DNA from 4 places in the Tissierella carlieri genome. Region 1 is predicted to be linked to each of the others. Evidence: riboswitches for the same ligand, from Rfam matches in the RefSeq annotation. Region 1 holds a riboswitch; each other region holds the start of a gene.
The links. Region 1 has a riboswitch for cobalamin ahead of KQI38_RS16570 (ABC transporter substrate-binding protein). Riboswitches for the same ligand answer to the same signal wherever they lie in the genome.

Region 1 (4,713 bases):
CTCGTAGCTTCTACATTTAACCCAAGCCCCCTTGCAACATCATCGCCTAGTATTAAAATATTAAGTTTTTCTGCAAATATATTTACTAAAATGACTCCTATTATGGTATAAGGTAAGATTGTCTGTACCTCTGGCCAGCTTCTTGAAGAAAGGCTGCCATTCATGAAAGTAAGAGCCCCATGGACACGATCACTATAAAAGACCAATATGCCCGAAATACCAGCTCCAAACAAAGCAGATACAGCTACTCCTGCTAATATTATCCTTGTTGTCTGTATTCCACCTTTCCAAGATAAAATATATATTATAAATGCCGCAGCCATGGCTCCTACAAAAGCAGCAATTGGTACTAGTCCTATGTGCTGGGGTAAAATAACTAATACAGCAATTCCAAAGAGCCCTGCACCACTGCTTATACCAATAATACTTGGATCGGCTAAGGGATTTTTCATTACTCCTTGCAAAATAGCACCTGACAGAGCAAGATTTGCACCAACTAAAGCTGCTAGTATCATCCTTGGTAATCTGATATTCCAAATTACCATTCTTTCTGAACTTCCATCGTCCGTCATAATAACCTCAAATATACGCCTTGCCCCTACCTCAAGAGTCCCTTTAGTATTTCCCAATATAAAAGCTACAAAAAAAAGTATTACTAGAATAGCAATAATAGCTACTTTATAACCTGTATTGTCTTTAAGGGAAATATCATTTTTCATCCTGTTTATTCACCTCTCCATATACTTCTGGATATATACTTCTAGCCATATATTCTATAGCTTGATGATAATAAGGTCCTGCATTATATAAAAAATATTCTTGTGGAAGATGAATAACACGACCCTCTTGAATAGCTTTTACTCCATTCCATACTGGATTTGTTGCAAATTCTTCTTCTATAGCTTTTACAGCCTCCTCATTGCTGGAAATCATACTTGTAACCAAAATATAATCTGGATTCTTGTCTACTATATACTCTATATCTAATGGAGTAGTTTCTGATCCTATAGTATCAGGTGGTAAATCAGAAGCAATATTTTTAAGTCTCAGTATTTTAGATATATCCCCAGCTATACTGTTATCAAGCTTAACAGCAAGGGTTTTAGATGTTATGTATAATATGACTACAGATTTATTCTCCTCCGGTAATTTAGATATGATTTCCTCTTTATGCTTTTCCAGCTCTTTTATCTTTGTTTCAGCTAACTCTTCCCTTTCAAGTATTTTTCCAAAAGCTTTATAAGTTGATACCACATCATCATATCCTCTTATATGAGTAGTAATTACATTGAAACCCATTTCTCTCAATTTCTTTGCTTGTGTTGACTGAGTTCCAACTTGGGCTATAATCAAATCTGGTTTATGAGGTATTACAGATTCCATATCTATAGAATATACTGGTCCTATTGTTGGAAGGCTTCGTATTTCTTCTTCGTATTCAGGTATAAGTTTTACATTATCTGATACATCAGATGTACATACAGATTTTCCACCTAAATCATACCAGATATTTAAAGGGGTACCAGATAAAACAGCTACCTTTTCTGGTTTATTTTCTAAAATAGTTTCTTTTTTAAGAAAGTCTTTTACTTTTAAAGGATACATATCTCCTTCTACAGTTATTGATAACTCACTATTCTCTACCTTCTCTACATTTTTCGTATTGCTTAATCCTCCCACACTGGTAGTTTTAGTGCAGCCTGAAACACTGGATATCATTATAGCTAAAATCATTATCCACAATACTCTTTTATAATCCTTCACACTTTTCATCCTTTCCTTTTTTATAAATAAAAAACTTCAACCCTCATAGCTCCCTACGATTGTTGAAGTTTCTAAGCCTGTTAAATAAAAATCCTGTATGTGATAAATCTTGAAGTAAGTTCTATCAAAAAACCTCCTGAAAATAATCAGAAGGATAGCGAAATAAAACAATTTAACATAATATACTAGCTTTCTCCATCCACCGTAGAGTTACTTTTGCTAATAAATAGGAAGGTATTCTGACTTAAGCCTCATCATCTTTTCTGTCTTCCCAGTTTCCCAGTGACATTTAGAAAAGACTCTTCTTTTACAGCGGCGGGACCGTGCAAGATTTTCACTTTGCTTCCCTATTACTTATAGAATTCTAATTCTATAAACCTATTTATTCCATATTCAATTTTCATCACCAATTATACTATATAAATAATTATTAAACAAGTATAAGCAAATGTATTTGTTATTATTTTGCTAATAAATATCCCCTATTACTTTTTTCTTCATTGACATTATATAATCTTTATAGTAATATGACAGGAACAAATTATTAGATAAAACAGTTAGGAGAGTAAATATGAAAATCGCAATTGGAATATGTGAAAAAATAAATGGTAAGTGTTCTACTATGGGATGTTTTCGAACATACAATAACAAGGAAAAACATTTTTCTCAATACAAGAATATAGAAACTGAACTTATATCTCTATTCTCATGCAATATATGTTCTATGGATTCTAAAGAAAATATAATTACTATTGCAGAGAGACTGAAAGATTCTGGAGTAGATAGAGTACATCTAGGGGCTTGTGCTGTTAAATGCAAGGCTGATAGAAAAGATGAAATTAAAGAAATCTTTGAATCTATGGATATAGAGGTAGTAGAAGGTACTCATTAAGGTAAAATAAAATGTACATAATTTGATTAAGATAATATTTATGGGATTGCCAAATAAGGATATAGAGTTGTTTAATAAATTGACTTTTAAGGCTTGAGAAAATATATAAGACACAAGTGGAGCATAATTGCTCTCTTGTGTCTTATATTCATTATACTAAAACTACTTCCCTTAATATTTCTATTTATCCTATTAATTTCACTATTTCATTATATTTATATATCCAATTTCCCCAATACATGAACTTTTATTTCTTTCTGATCCAAATGCTGTAAGTATATTTGCCCTGTACAATCAAAGATTTCCAATACTCCATATTTTTTTAATTCTTCAGCAGTGATTTCTTTAAATATATCATGTCCTACTAAGAAAACTACTAATTCAGCACCTGATATTGCTTTAGTAAAATCATTTTCTTGATTTTCTAATTTATCTCTTGAAATAGGATCATAAGCTGAATAATTGATATTTAATGATTCCAATTCTTTTATAATATCTAATATAGGACTAAATCTTGTTTCCTTCACATTACCTGCATAGGTTGTCCCTAATAATAAAACTTTACTTAGATTATTCTTGTCCATTATCTTTTTTATGTCGTTGGCTACTTTAATTGGCATATAATCATTTCTTGCTCTAGACTCTTTGATAATTTTAGCTTCATTGGGAGCCAATTGTGCTAAAAACCATGGAACAACTGGAATACAATATCCTCCAACACCAGGTCCTGGTCTATGAATATTAACCCTTGGATGCATATTTGCTAACTCAATGACTTTCCATGGATCAGCTTTGGCTTCTTCACAAATTGTTAGGACCTCATTGGCAAATGCTATATTAATATCTCGAAAAGTATTTTCCACTACCTTGACCATTTCTGCTGTCAAAGCATCAGTTTCTTTTATTTCACTTTTGACAAAAGACTCATATACTTTCTTCGCAAGTTCTGCAGCCTTCAGAGTAACTCCTCCTACTACTCTATCATTGTAGACCAATTCATTTAATGTGTTTCCAGGCTTTACTCTTTCTGGCATATGTGCAAGATAAAAGTCATCAATACCACTTAGACCGTTAGTTTCTAACATAGATTTAATAGCGGTTTCTGTTGTTCCTGGTGCAATTGTAGATTCAACAATTACCAAATCTCCTTTTTTTAATACCTTTACCAGCTCTGCGCAAACTGCTTTTATATGATCTAAACAAATTTCATTGTCCACTACTAAAGTAGGTACTGCTATAATGAATACATCCGACTCACTTATTTTATTCTCCAATGTCAGATTTTCATTATTCAGAACCTTACTTAACATATTATTTAATTCAATATCTTCCGTCTCTATTTCACAATTAGCAATTTTTGATAAGTATTGTTCATTGATATCAATACCTCTTACCTTGTTTCCTGCATTGGCTAACAAAACTGCTGTGGGAAGTCCAACATATCCTAATCCTATTACTGAAATCATTTTTTTATCTCCTTTCAATGGAATTATCACAAGAACAAAGTCTGTAAATAAATCGATAAATCCATTCTGATTTTTCCATAGATACTACTATAAATCTCCGTAGCATCTATGGTTTAAATCTTTTATTTAAATATAACTTTACTATCATTGTATATTTAGTCTATTTGACTCGTCAATAATATATTTTTCGACATCGTTTTGCAACATTCGACAATATTGTCATTATGCACTCATACAGTAGGACAACTCTTCTATGTGAAATTATTCTTATCATATTAAAACTAACACTAGTCAAGCTTTTTATTTTCCTTATGAATCAGGTTCTTAATCTCTCTATCTCTCTTTTACTTTTATAGAATTAGCAAATATTTAATTTACCAAGTAGAGTCCTTTCATTATAAATACGATCGATAAAAATAGTATTTTATTTTATATTAAGCTGTGAAAACCATTCCTCTGGAGATAAGGCTTCATCTATTACATTGTTTCTATCTCCTAGTAATTCTTTGCATAGAATCATCATGATTTGTCCTCTTAAACCATCTATATTACCTGCCTCAAACTGAGAAATCATATATTGAAGAGCTTCTT
Region 2 (4,713 bases), on a different contig from region 1:
TATGGTTAAAGCACCAGTTATGCTAATAATACTTGATGGTTTTGGTATAGGAAAAGAATATAACGGCAATGCCGTTACACTAGCTAATACACCAAATATAGATAGGTTATTTAGAGAATATCCGAATACTATTCTGGAAGCAAGTGGCTCAGCAGTTGGTCTCCCAGAGGGACAAATGGGTAATTCGGAAGTAGGCCATCTGAATATTGGATCAGGACGTATAATATATCAGGATTTAACTAAGATATCTAAGTCTGTAGCAGATGGCGATTTCTTCGAAAAAGGAGAATTCTTAGAAGCAATAGAAAATTCTAGAAAGAATAATTCTAAAGTTCATTTAATTGGATTAGTATCATCAGGCGGAGTTCATAGTCACAATACACATTTATATGCGTTGTTGAAACTAATGAAAAAACAGAATTTTAATAATGTTTATATACATGCAATATTAGATGGCAGAGATGTATCACCAACTGCAGGTAAAGAAGATATAAAAGATCTAATGACCAAAATAGAGGAAATAGGTGTAGGAAAAATAGCGACTATATCTGGTAGATACTATGCTATGGATAGAGATAAGAGATGGGATAGGACGAAGCTAGCCTATGATGCTTTTACTCTAGGCAAAGGTAATGAAAATGATAATCCAATATCAGCCATAGAGAAATCCTATAATGAAGATATTACAGATGAATTTATTATTCCAACTATTATAAAAGAGAATGATGAACCTGTTACAACTATAGATAATAATGATTCAATTATATTCTTTAATTTTAGACCAGATAGGGCTAGACAAATTACTAGAGCTTTTGTAGATGACAATTTTGAGGGATTTGAAAGAGAGAAAAAAGTAAATACCTTTTATGTCACCATGACAGAATATGATAAAACCATAGAAAACGTAGAAGTGGCTTATACGGATGAATCACCTAGAAACACTTTGGGAGAGTATATTAGCAATAAGGGATTATCCCAACTTAGAATTGCTGAAACTGAAAAATATGCCCATGTAACATTTTTCTTCAATGGAGGTATAGAAGAACCTTATGCAAACGAAGATAGGGCATTGATTCCATCTCCAAAGGTGGCAACCTATGATTTGCAGCCAGAAATGAGTGCCATAGAAGTAAAGAATGAAGTATTAAATAGATTAGGAATGGATAAATATGATTTAATCATATTAAACTTTGCAAATCCAGATATGGTAGGTCATACGGGAGTAGTATCTGCCACAGTAAAGGCTATAGAAACGGTAGATAGCTGTTTAGGAGAAATAATAGAACTCCTTATAGAGAAGAGGGGCAAGGCATTAATTACAGCAGACCATGGAAATGCAGAAATGCTAATAAATGAAGATGGTAGTCCTGTAACATCTCATACAAGTAACAAGGTACCATTAATTCTTGTGGGATATAAGGATGTAGAACTACAAGAAGGTATTCTGGCAGATTTAGCACCAACTATATTAGAACTGATGGGGTTAGAAAAACCAGAAGAAATGACGGGGAAATCACTTGTAAAATAAATGCACAATTCACAGTTCACAATTCACAATTATGAAAGCGGTGAATGAAGGTCATAAAGACCCCAAAACATTCCTTAGCAATTGTGCATTGTGCATTGATAATTGTGAATTAACTAAAGGAGGAGTTAAATTTGAGTATAATAGTAGATGTTTATGCAAGAGAAGTATTAGATTCAAGAGGCAATCCTACAGTTGAAGTAGAAGTATGGACAGAAGATGGTGCTTTTGGAAGAGCTCTAGTTCCATCAGGAGCATCTACAGGTGCATTTGAAGCTGTAGAGTTAAGAGACGGAGATAAAGGAAGATTTCTAGGCAAGGGTGTTATGAATGCCGTAGATAATGTTAACAATATAATAGCAGAAGAAGTAATAGGAATGGATGTGTTTGAGCAAACTGCAATAGATAAATTGATGATTCAATTAGATGGTACACCCAATAAAGGAAAACTAGGTGCCAATGCAATCCTTGGAGTATCCCTAGCAGTAGCCAGAGCAGCGGCAGATGAATTAGGAATGCCTTTATATCAATATGTAGGTGGAGTTAATGCTAAAACATTACCGGTTCCTATGATGAATATACTAAATGGTGGAGAGCATGCTGATAATAATGTGGATATTCAAGAATTCATGGTAATGCCTGTAGGGGCAAAAAGCTTTAGAGAAGCTCTTAGAATGGGTGCAGAAATATTCCACAATCTAAAGTCTGTTCTTAAATCTAAAGGTCTAAATACAGCAGTAGGTGATGAAGGCGGATTTGCTCCAAATTTATCTAGTAATGAAGAAGCATTAAAAACTATAGTAGAAGCTATAGAAAAGGCAGGGTATAAACCAGGGGAAGAAATAATGCTGGCACTAGATGTAGCGGCTACAGAAATGTATGATGAAGAAAAGAAGGTTTATAATTTAGCTGGAGAGGGCAGAATTCTTACTGTAGATGAGATGATAAATTATTATGAGGAATTAGTAAACAAATATCCGATTATTTCCATAGAAGATGGTTTAGCTGAAGATGATTGGGATGGATGGAAACAGCTGACAGAAAGATTAGGGAAGAAGATTCAATTAGTGGGAGACGATTTGTTTGTTACAAATACTGAGAGATTGAACAAAGGTATAGACTTAGGAATTTCCAATTCAGTATTGGTTAAATTAAATCAAATAGGTACATTAACTGAAACATTAGATACAATTGAAATGGCAAAGATAAATGGATATACTGCAGTTATATCTCATAGATCAGGTGAGACTGAAGATACTACTATAGCAGATTTAGCAGTAGCAATGAACGCAGGACAAATTAAAACAGGAGCTCCTTCAAGAACGGATAGAGTGGCAAAATACAATCAATTACTTAGAATAGAAGATATGCTAGGTGAAGAAGCAATTTATAGAGGAAGAAAAACATTTTATAATATAAAGAAATAATATTTAGATATAAAAAGATTCTATTGCATGCAATAGAATCTTTCTATATCAAGAGAAGATTTAGGAATAAATAAGAGGACTTAAATTTGACAATTTATATTGCCTATGATATATTCTACTTAAAATTTAATATTTTATTCATTGGTATAATCTTATATATAGGATTATTTAAAAGGGAAGTTCGGTTTAAATCCGACACGGTCCCGCCACTGTGATAGATAGAACCTTGCAGATGCCACTGTACTTAAAGTATGGGAAGGTGTAGGGTTTGTTATTCTTAAGTCAGGAGACCTGCCAATGAAAAAAACGCTGTTTATTACTCACGCGGATGAGAAGGTGTTATTTATAAGGTAGATTAAATATTTATTCTACTCTATTGATAATATCCTTTCTATTGCAGAAAGGTTTTTTTGTTTTGTAATATTTATTTTGCAAAACCATAGTAATAACTCAGCAAATTTTTGCTGAGTTATTTTTTTGAAAATAAATTGGAGGGATAAAGATGAATATACATGAATATCAGGCAAAAGAATTATTGAAGAATTATGGGATTCCAGTCCCTAATGGCAGAGTTATATATGATGCGAAAGAAGCGGAAAAAACTTCTTGGACAATAAGTACTGATGTGGCAGTTGTAAAAGCTCAGATTCATGCTGGTGGAAGAGGAAAAGCAGGAGGAGTTAAGATAGCTAAATCGATAGATGAAGTTAAGAAATATTCTAAAGAGCTATTGGGGAAAAAGTTAGTAACACATCAGACAGGAAAAAAGGGAAAAGAAGTTAAAGCTGTATTAATAGAAGAAGGGTGTAATATTGATAAAGAATACTATTTAGGATTTGTATTAGATAGGGATACATCAAGCATAACTCTTATTGCTTCTGAAGAAGGTGGAACTGAAATTGAAGAGGTAGCATTAAGAAATCCTGATAGGATTTACAAAGAGAAGATTGACTGTTTGACGGGACTAACAGAATTTCAAGCCAGAAGAATATGTTTTGACATTAATTTACCTATTGAGATAATAAACGAAGCAGTAAGATTAATGATGAACTTATATCGTATTTTTGTGGAAAAGGACTGCGTTCTGGTAGAAATAAACCCATTAGTATTAACAGAAGAAAAAAAACTAATAGCTTTGGATGCAAAAATGAATTTTGATGAAAATGGCCTGTTTAGAAATGAAGATATACTTAGCTATAGGGATTTAAGTGAAGAAGATGAGAAAGAAGTAGAGGCTTCAAAGCATGGACTGTCTTATATATCATTAGATGGAAATATTGGATGCGTGGTAAATGGAGCGGGCTTAGCTATGGCTACTATGGATTTAATAAAACTTCACGGGGGAGAACCGGCTAATTTTCTTGACGTTGGAGGAGGAGCATCAGAAGAAAACGTAACAAATGCGTTTAAAATACTATTATTAGACGATAAGGTCAAAGGAATTTTTGTCAATATATTTGGTGGAATAATGAAATGTGATGTTATAGCTAAAGGAATTGTCAATGCGGCAAAAGAGCTGAAATTAAATATTCCTTTAGTAATCAGATTGGAAGGAACTAATGCTGACTTAGGTATGGAAATAATAAAAAACTCTAATCTGAATATATTTGCAGTAGAAAATATGGGCGAAGGTGCTAAGAAAATACTAGAACTAATTTAACAGAAAGGTGGACTAAATAATGAGTATATGGGTTGATAAATCTACTAAAGTAATAGTGCAAGGAATAACGGGAAATACAGCCATTTATCATACAAAGCAAA
Region 3 (4,713 bases), on a different contig from region 1:
ATACTATTTTCTTCTAATGTCAATACAATACCTGCATTTTTTATAGTTGAATTGTAAGAAGTATTTTGTAAGTTTAAAATCAACTGAAATTCATCCTCTGCATATATTATTTCCGGTTCCGTACTATAGCCTGTAACTATTAATTTAGGCACTGAATCGGGGAGTTCCTTTATCTCTGGCTTCCCCTTTGCCACATTGATATATGCAGAAAATAAGCTTTCCATATATACATCATTTTCTTTATATGTTGCTCTGAAATTAATTGGTTTCGCTCCCTCGGAAATATTAGGGGATATTTTAAAATCGTATTCTAGGAAGGCTATTTCTCCATGCTTCATATCCGGCAGATTCTTTCCATAGTTTACCGCTTCTACTACAAAGGGCCATTCATCCAATGACGTAGATATAACCGGAGTTACACTGATATTTGATAGGTTCCCTCCATTATTTATGACGGGAAGTCTAAGCTTTACTCTCTGTCCTGCATTTCCCGAGGGTGCAGGTATTATGGCTCCGTCCTCATCAACTGATGCTATTGACAGGGCTCCTAATTCATTAATTTTTTGGGACTGACTTCCATCTTCCAATACATTTACATAAGTCACAATCTGGAATTCTACATCTTCCTTTATATTGGTCCCGTTTATATCATCTAATCTCCATACTGTTGCATTTATTAAAAATGAAATAGGATAAAGTCCTTTATTTGCTGTTTCAGATATTTTAAAGCTATAAAATATATCTGCCATACTTCCATAGGTCATATCTTCCATTTTTTTTACATAGCTTGCCTGATTTATTTCGAAGGGCCATTTTTTCATATCCTCTTGCTTTACAGGTATAACCGGTTCTACGGTAATATTTCTAAGTACATACTTTCTTGTCGGTAGATATTCTCTGTTTACAGCTAAAGGAAGCTCTATGGTAACTGTTTCTCCCGGTTTACCGGAGACGGCTAATGCACCTGTATCTGCAATTACTATCGCCTTCTTATCCGCCCCTTCCACCTTATCTTGATTGACAGCAGGTTGTGTAGTTGGTTCTGCCCAAATAACATTAGGCTTAACTGCTATTATCAAAATCACTAGTACAAGACAAAGAATGGATATTTTTCTTTTTTTCATATTAACATTGTCCCCCTAAATATTTATTCAATGTCTACTATTTTGCCATCTAGTAGATTAATAGTTCTTTCCGTATAATTTTTAGCTACTTCATCATGGGAAACTAGCAAGAAGGTAGTCCCCTTTTCCTTAAAAAGATTAATTAATAATTCCATTACTTCTATACTTGTTTTAGTATCTAAATTACCTGTAGGCTCGTCTGCAAGTACAATAGCTGGACCTGTTATCAATGCTCTGGCAATCCCAACTCTTTGCTGCTGCCCTCCTGACATCTCACTGGGCTTATGATTCTCATGGCTTTCTATTCCCACCTGTTTCATTATTTCTTTAGCCTTTTCAATTCTTTCTTTTGGTTCAATTCCTTTTAATGCCAGAGGAAGAGCTACATTCTCCAAGGCAGTATATTGAGGCAATAGATTATATGACTGAAATATAAATCCTATATTTTTGCGCCTAAATCTTATTCTCTGCCCCTCTCCCATCTTTTCAATATGCTCTCCCTCAATTACAATTTCTCCATCTGTTGACTTTTCCAATCCAGCTAAAATATTTAACAAGGTGGACTTTCCTGAACCTGAACGTCCGGTGATGCTGATAAATTCTTTTCTTTCAACAGACAAATTGATTCCATCAAGAGCTTTTACAATATTTTCTCCTATTTTAAATTCCTTCTTTATATTTCTCAATTCAATAAAAGACATTATATTCTCCTCTTATCTAATTTCCCAGCCATTCCTGCCCTAGATCCTTTCCTAAATCACAGGTATAGTTCCACTCTATTACATCTCCTGACTGCAATACATACACTCCAGCTCCATAGTTAGGATACCAGCCGTTTACACAATACATCCATCCGCTCCAGCGTCCACCGTCAAATTCGTAAAGATTATTTATCCCTTCTATGTATGCTGATTCTTTATTTCCTCTATATGCCATCTGTATTTTGTATTTATCTCTTGCGGTTTCTAATACATTTAATACAGTATCTCCTTCTTTTATTTTAAATGTAGTTGTAGATAATATAACTCCGCTTTCCGGTACTATTCCTTTAAATTTAGGGTCTTTATGCATCTCTTTATTTACAGCAGTATCACAACGTATAGTAAGGGTTACTGTATTTTCCTTTGGTTTCTGTTCCTCTGGCTCTTTGTTTTCTTCCTTTTTCTCTTTACTCTCGTTATCCTTAGTATTATTTTCTTCTTTTTTCTTTTCTTCTTCCTTTTTGTCTTCTTTCGCCTTTATATTTTGCTCAAGAAAGCTGTCTTTTTTCTTGTTTTCTGTTGGCTTTATTTCAACATTGTCTTTTTCTTCTTCCTTTATTTTTGATACAAGGTCTAATTCTTCATCTTTTCCTCTCTCTGAATTCTTTAGTCTTAACTTCTCCCAAAATGACAGTTCTTTTTTATCCTGCTGAACTATATCTTCTTCCTCTATTTGAATTTCAGTTTCGACCTCATTTTTTGATGATAGTTTTTCTCTCATCTGTGCAAGTAAAGAAGTTGCTTTTAAATTTTCTTTATCTTCTTTTTTCTCTACAAGATAATCTATTTCTAAATCTCCGTTACTGCCTGCTCCCTCAGCCTTATCAGAAAAGCATCCTGTTAAAGGAATCACTAATGTAATTAAAATGATAAAAAGAATTAATTTTTTCATGATATTTCTATTCATCTTACCACCTCCATACTAGGTTAATATAACGTGTATTGGAATTTTTCAGTTAAATCTCTACAAAAATAAAAAAACACTACCTTTGTTAATCAAGTAGTGCCTCCAGTTTTCTGGTCAGCATATTCTATAGTTTTATCGATCTTTTTAACTCCTCAACCCTTATGGGTTCACTATTTTGGATTATAATTTTTATTTCTCCAAATTCTGTATTTCTTATTAGTTCTATAAGATTCTTTTCCCTCTCTGTAAGCTTTAAGTTTAAATTTTTATCATTCATGTGTGTAGATCAGCTCCCCCCTAAAATAATAAAAATGTCCTAACCTTTAGAGATTAAGACATTTTATCTAAGTATAATTATATACAAATACACATACTTATTACATCTTGCCTCAATCCTGGAAGGCTAATGAAAAATATCACTTAGGCAGTTCTCCTGACTTATGGGTCGTTACTCTCTTTTACCTTCCCAGAAATATTTCCAGTGGTATATTAAAAGATCGCTCTCCATTTACAGTGGCCGGACCGTTCATGATTTGCACATGATTGTCTTTTAATCATTATTATATAAAGAACCTAAGTAATTAATATTCAGATTTATTCCATTATATACCATATTTTGGATTTAAACAATAGATTTAGAGTATTAACTATTAAACTTCTCTATCTATCTAATTATAAAAATAAAATAGACCTATTTTTTCTTGCAGACTCACTTAGTCTTACAGATCGATAGGTCTAATTTAACTTTACAAAGCCTAATTTAATTTTACAGTTTACCTTTCTCAAATAAATAACATCTGAAAAAATTTAATTTTACATTATCATATTTATAATGAGTGAGACTGCTATTCCAATTAATGTATCGATTACTCTATTTAACGCAAAATACATCGGTGCTATATCTCCTCCATGAGAAATAGTTATACTAAAAAAAACTACACAACTAATATAGGTAGAACTATTGGACTTCAAAAATACATTTGTATATATAATTGGAATCAAAAATAAGCTCAAAATCAAATGATGAATATAACTAAATAACTCAACATTGACAAAATTAATTAATATTATAGCTAGAAATCCATATATTCCTCCGATAAAAGTGCCTATCATCCTGCCTTTCCCAACCTCTAAGCTATTAGCATGATCATTTTGCATACATAGGATTGCGGCTATTGCTGAATAGAAAGGAAGTCCATTTCTAAAAAAGCTTATTAGAAAACATATATACACCGCTATAACTGTTTTAACGACTCTCATTCCAAGAAACTTTACTTTTTTATGTTTTTTTCCCACAATTTCGCCCATGATTATACCTCTCTAATGTTATCCCTTATATTCTTCTCTCCAGAGATTATTATCCTTTAATGCCTTAACTAAAGTAGCAGCTATAGCTGTAGGAGATTGTGACATATATATTCCGCTGTCATTCATTGTCCTTATTTTTTCTTCTGCTGTTCCTTGGCCTGACGAGATAATCGCTCCTGCATGTCCCATTCTTTTTCCCTTAGGAGCTGTCTTTCCACTTATAAAACCCACTACTGGTTTCTTCATGTTTTCTTTAATCCACAAAGCTGCCTTTTCTTCTGCATTTCCTCCAATTTCGCCAATCATAATTACAGCATCGGTGTCTTCATCCTCGTTAAAAGCCTTTAATACATCGACAAAATCTGTTCCATTCACAGGATCTCCTCCAATTCCTATGGCTGTTGATTGTCCTATTCCCTTTTGTGATAGTTGATGAACTGCTTCATATGTCAAAGTACCGGAACGAGATACAACTCCTATTCTTCCTTTCCTGTGTATATATCCAGGCATAATACCAATCTTACACTCATCAGGTGTTATAATCCCAGGACAATTAGGCCCGATTAATCTGGTCTTCTTACCCTCCATATATCTTTTAACCATTACCATATCC
Region 4 (4,713 bases), on a different contig from region 1:
ACTAACACCAATATTTCTCAATGAAAAAGCTATATCATCAAATACGTTGGAGTAAAATAATTGTTGGTCGGGATTTTGAAATACAATGTTGACTTGCTTTCTATATTCCTTTAAATAAGCCTTATTATACTTTATAGGAGTATCATTATATATTATTGAACCTTTACTTGGCTTTAAAATTCCCATTATATTTAGGAACAAGGTTGACTTTCCAGAACCATTAGCTCCAATAACACCTATTACTTTTCCCTTTGATGTATCTATATTTATATCATTTAATGCCTTCGTTCCATCTTCATATTTATAGTATAAATTGTTTATTTTTAACATTTAATCACCTAATTTAAATTCTCCGCTATATAACTTACATTCCAAGGATATATTCATCTCATTATGTCTTATAAATACTCTGGTAAAAAGGTTTCTAATAAGTAATGCTATAGATCTTAATGAATTTCTCTTGTTTTCGTAACCAAATTTCATAGCTTGGGCTAAATGAATATTGTTCGCTTCTTCAATGAAAATAAATATACTCCTATAAATAAGTACCATTAATTCTATAAACAGCTTAGGTACCTTTAATTTCTTTAAAACCCTAATGATATCAATCATCGGAGTGGTTAATATCAGAAAATATACTGATGTTAAAGATGATAATACTGTTGTAAACAGTTTTATTCCTTTAGACATAGACTCCATAGTTATACCAATACAGATATTCATAATCTTGAAATAGTAAAGATAAAAATCACCATTTACTGAAATCATTATAGTAATTATACTAATGAATAGAAATGATACAGGTAATAAAAGCATCTTAAAATAGGTTCTAAAGGGAACTTTAGCTATTCCAATAACTAATATGATCATAAGAATAGTAATCAATAAATCAAGATAATAACTATTGATTAATCTTGACAATACTATGCCTCCACAGGAAAGAAGAATCTTTACCTGTGGAGGATAATTTCTTAATTTGTTAGTATATGCATATTTATCTATCAGCAACAATTTTGCGTCTTTCCTTTAATACACCAAGGATATACCCTATAAGACCTGCTCCTATAGCTACTTGAAGAGAAAATAATAAACTCTCTATTTCACCACTTGGTGGTTCCCAGAATGATTCAAACCATGGTTCATAATCTGGATTTATTTCCTGGATAACTCCTTCAGCCTCTCCATCTGCTCCGCCAAATTCAGAATCTCTTTTAATAATTAATGGAGTAATTACGATTACAATTATCAAAAATAAAAGAATAATATTTTGCTTAAATAGACTCTTCAAGTTTAATCACTCCTTCTTTTCTATATTCTTGAATAAGATTAAATACCATTACAGTTATAATTCCCTCAACAATTGCTAGCGGTATTTGTGTAACTGCAAATACAGATAGAAACTTTGTAAGAGATGCGGCAACTCCTCCTGTGGCATCTGGGAATGCTAAAGAAAGCTGAATTGATGTAATTACATAAGTAGCTAAATCTCCTAATGCTGCCGCTAAGAAGACTGTCAGGCTTTTATTTTTCCCTTCTTTACCCATTTTATATATACCATAGGAAACAAGTGGACCTACTACAGCCATGGAAAAGGAATTAGCTCCTAATGTAGTAATCCCACCATGGGCTAATAATAAGGCTTGGAATAACAATACTATAGTCCCTATAACAGTCATAGTTGTTGGTCCAAATAGTATTGCACCTAATCCTACTCCCGTTGGATGAGAGCAAGATCCAGTAACAGATGGAATCTTAAGGGCAGATAAAACAAATGCAAATCCTCCTACTAATCCTAGAATCATTTTATGATCCTGTCCTTCTTTCAAACCTTTTCCTACCTTTCTAAATCCTATGACTAAAAATGGTAAAGTTAATATTGACCAAATAATTGCCCATTTAATAGGTAGGAAACCTTCCATAATATGCATTGCTTGTGCAAGCTGTGGAGTTATAATTAAAGTCAATAATATACCCCACATTAATAATTTCTTTTTCATAAAATCACCTCACATTTATTTTTAAAGGAATACTCCTTTATATCTAAACTAGGTGACCTAAAAGGAAAATAAAAATCCCTAACCTGAAGCAGATTAGGGATGGAACTTATACTAATATTAACTATATAATAGTACAATTATAAGTTTTTCCTTCCCTCCGAAGGTCACTTCAATACTATTAGGCAGGTCTCCTGACTTGTGACTCATTTTACTCTCAGCACCTTCCCAGATTTCTCCAGTGGTATAAGCTGATTCTATCATCACTTACAGTAGCGGGGGCTGTATGGGATTTTCACCCATTTCCCTATTATTCTTATAGAACCTAATGTACTATATTCAATTTTCATTCTAATGCTATCATAAAATAATATTTAATACAAGATATTTTTGCAACTAAAAGATATAATATTATACCAAAGGTTGTTATGTCCATCTTTTACTTAGCTAACTAATTGGATCACAATATGGATTATTAATAATAATACTTCACTACGATACATAATTTCTATAGTGTTTTTTATATCTATTTTTCTAATTTCCTCAACCTTATCACCTATTGTAGGTTTCTCTACAAGCTTTCCATGATAATAATTATTTCCACCTAATTGAATATCTAGAAGCCCTGCAACAGCACCCTCTGGATATGCACAATTTGGACTCTTATGATTTTTTTTATCCCTGATCATTATCTTAAAACCATTTTTTATATGAAATCTCCCTAATGAACCTAAGCACATAAGAATTCCTGTAATTCTTGATGGAATATAATTAAATATATCGTCTACCTTTGCAGGAAAATATCCTAGATCAATATATTTATCATTCATATAACCTAACATAGAATCCATAGTATTGATAAATTTATATGCTAGTCCTCCAGATGCTCCAAATAGGATTATATAAAATAGTGGAGCAATGACCCCATCAGATGTATTCTCTGCCACAGTTTCTACTGTTGCCCTTATAATTTCCTGTTCTGAAAGATTTTTAGTTTCCCTTCCAACAATATAAGAAAGTCTTATCCTAGCTTCTTCTATACCTATGTCTAGAGCTTTTGATACCTTCATGGCTTCATAATGCAGACATCTTGCAGCTATACATGTATAGATTAAGTAAGTATTCACTATAATATAAAGAACTTTATATTCTTTTATAAGCTTTAATAACAAATATGGCGTAATAAAGCCAAGTGAAATATTAATTATAACAATAATAAATCCAGCAAACTTAAGTCCTTTTTTTGATCTAGCAATTTTTCTTGCTAATTTTTCTTCAAAAGCAATCATTCTTCCCATAAGTTTCACAGGATGAGGAAAACTATAGGGATCCCCTATAATAAAATCTATTATAACTGCAAGTATTATACTAATTAGCATACTTGATTATCCAATCCCATTATTTTATAAATATAATCCATATCCATATTTTCACGAAGTATTATTGCTAATTTGTTTAATTCTCTTTCCAATTCTTCTTCTGTTTGTGGATTTGTATTACATTCCTTGTCATAGTCTATTAAACTATCTTCATCTACTAATTCTAAATGTGCAAAAGGTATTGTTCCTACAACTGGTATATTTAATATTTCTTCAATCATTTTAATTCCTGGATCTAATAAAGTTTTATCTCCTCTAAATTTATTGATTATGAGCCCTTTTATTCTTTTTCTTTCATGTTCTTCTAACAGCATTACAGTACCATAAAGAGAAGCAAATACTCCTCCCCTATCTATATCTGCTACTAAAAGTACTGGAGCATCTGCCATTTCAGCCATTCCCATATTGACTATATCATTTTGTTTCAAGTTTATTTCTGCTGGACTTCCTGCACCTTCTATAACTACGATATCATTTTCTTTCTCTATCTCTTTATATATGTCTAATATCATTGGTCTAAGAGTATTTTTATACTTGAAGTATTCCACTGCTTCCATATCCTCTTTATCTTCACCTCTTATAACAACCATAGAACCTTTATCTGACTTCGGTATAAGTAAGATTGGATTCATATTTGGATGTGGTTTAAGTCCCGCAGCTATTGCTTGCAAAGTTTGAGCTGTACTTATCTTATATCCTTCACTAGTAGTATAATATTTTGAGGACATGTTCTGAGATTTAAATGGGTATACCTTATATCCATCTTCTTTAAATATTCTACATAATCCTGTACACATAAGACTCTTACCTGCTGAAGATGTGGTGCCTTGTATCATGATATTTGTCATATTATTTTCCCCCTATTTGTATTTTTCCATTTCTTCTTCTAAATTATCTACTTTATATTCTAAGGATAATACTGGATCCAGATTGTATTTATCCAATAAATAATATAAATCTTCGATTTCATCTCTAATTGGAGCTTGGTGATTATCATATAGACCATTATTAGAATGGATATGAATATAGAAAATATAATCTTTAAGTTCTTTTATCCATTCTTCCAATTTCACTTTCCCTAATTTAGCATGTCCTACATCTAAATTAATTTTAATATTAGGCAAGTTTATAGTTTCTATTAGGTCTTTTAACATGTTGGGAGTTTCTTCGAATATATTTTCCAGAAGTATTATTCCATTATAATCTGGTACTTCTTTTAGTATCTGTTCCCAGAATTCCCTACTTTGCTTATTGTTTAATTTTATTAATGATGGCTGATTTAAATATGGATTAATCTGACTATGAAATATTAAGTAATCTATATTTAATTCCTTAGCCGC

Region 2: another riboswitch for cobalamin. It lies ahead of sucC (ADP-forming succinate--CoA ligase subunit beta); the one in region 1 lies ahead of KQI38_RS16570 (ABC transporter substrate-binding protein).
Region 3: another riboswitch for cobalamin. It lies ahead of KQI38_RS10560 (DUF2292 domain-containing protein); the one in region 1 lies ahead of KQI38_RS16570 (ABC transporter substrate-binding protein).
Region 4: another riboswitch for cobalamin. It lies ahead of KQI38_RS10375 (energy-coupling factor ABC transporter permease); the one in region 1 lies ahead of KQI38_RS16570 (ABC transporter substrate-binding protein).

The regions. Positions count from the first base shown of each region.
Region 1 is NZ_JAHLOH010000047.1:10,867-15,579, reverse strand. It holds gene KQI38_RS16575 (FecCD family ABC transporter permease) at 1-719, opposite strand, end outside; gene KQI38_RS16570 (ABC transporter substrate-binding protein) at 709-1,764, opposite strand; cobalamin riboswitch at 1,977-2,161, opposite strand; gene KQI38_RS16565 (CGGC domain-containing protein) at 2,336-2,656, shown strand; gene KQI38_RS16560 (nucleotide sugar dehydrogenase) at 2,872-4,122, opposite strand; gene KQI38_RS16555 (DUF5301 domain-containing protein) at 4,547-4,713, opposite strand, start outside.
Region 2 is NZ_JAHLOH010000033.1:94,160-98,872, reverse strand. It holds gene gpmI (2,3-bisphosphoglycerate-independent phosphoglycerate mutase) at 2-1,528, shown strand; gene eno (phosphopyruvate hydratase) at 1,660-2,952, shown strand; cobalamin riboswitch at 3,078-3,265, shown strand; gene sucC (ADP-forming succinate--CoA ligase subunit beta) at 3,455-4,612, shown strand; gene sucD (succinate--CoA ligase subunit alpha) at 4,632-4,713, shown strand, end outside.
Region 3 is NZ_JAHLOH010000033.1:89,221-93,933, forward strand. It holds gene KQI38_RS10545 (COG1361 family protein) at 1-1,124, opposite strand, end outside; gene KQI38_RS10550 (ABC transporter ATP-binding protein) at 1,148-1,825, opposite strand; gene KQI38_RS10555 (DUF4430 domain-containing protein) at 1,842-2,792, opposite strand; gene KQI38_RS10560 (DUF2292 domain-containing protein) at 2,917-3,069, opposite strand; cobalamin riboswitch at 3,199-3,384, opposite strand; gene KQI38_RS10565 (FUSC family protein) at 3,606-4,100, opposite strand; gene sucD (succinate--CoA ligase subunit alpha) at 4,119-4,713, opposite strand, start outside.
Region 4 is NZ_JAHLOH010000033.1:37,699-42,411, forward strand. It holds gene KQI38_RS10360 (energy-coupling factor ABC transporter ATP-binding protein) at 1-330, opposite strand, end outside; gene cbiQ (cobalt ECF transporter T component CbiQ) at 331-1,011, opposite strand; gene KQI38_RS10370 (energy-coupling factor ABC transporter substrate-binding protein) at 995-1,288, opposite strand; gene KQI38_RS10375 (energy-coupling factor ABC transporter permease) at 1,272-1,997, opposite strand; cobalamin riboswitch at 2,162-2,338, opposite strand; gene cbiB (adenosylcobinamide-phosphate synthase CbiB) at 2,438-3,373, opposite strand; gene KQI38_RS10385 (cobyric acid synthase) at 3,367-4,221, opposite strand; gene KQI38_RS10390 (sugar phosphate isomerase/epimerase family protein) at 4,234-4,713, opposite strand, start outside.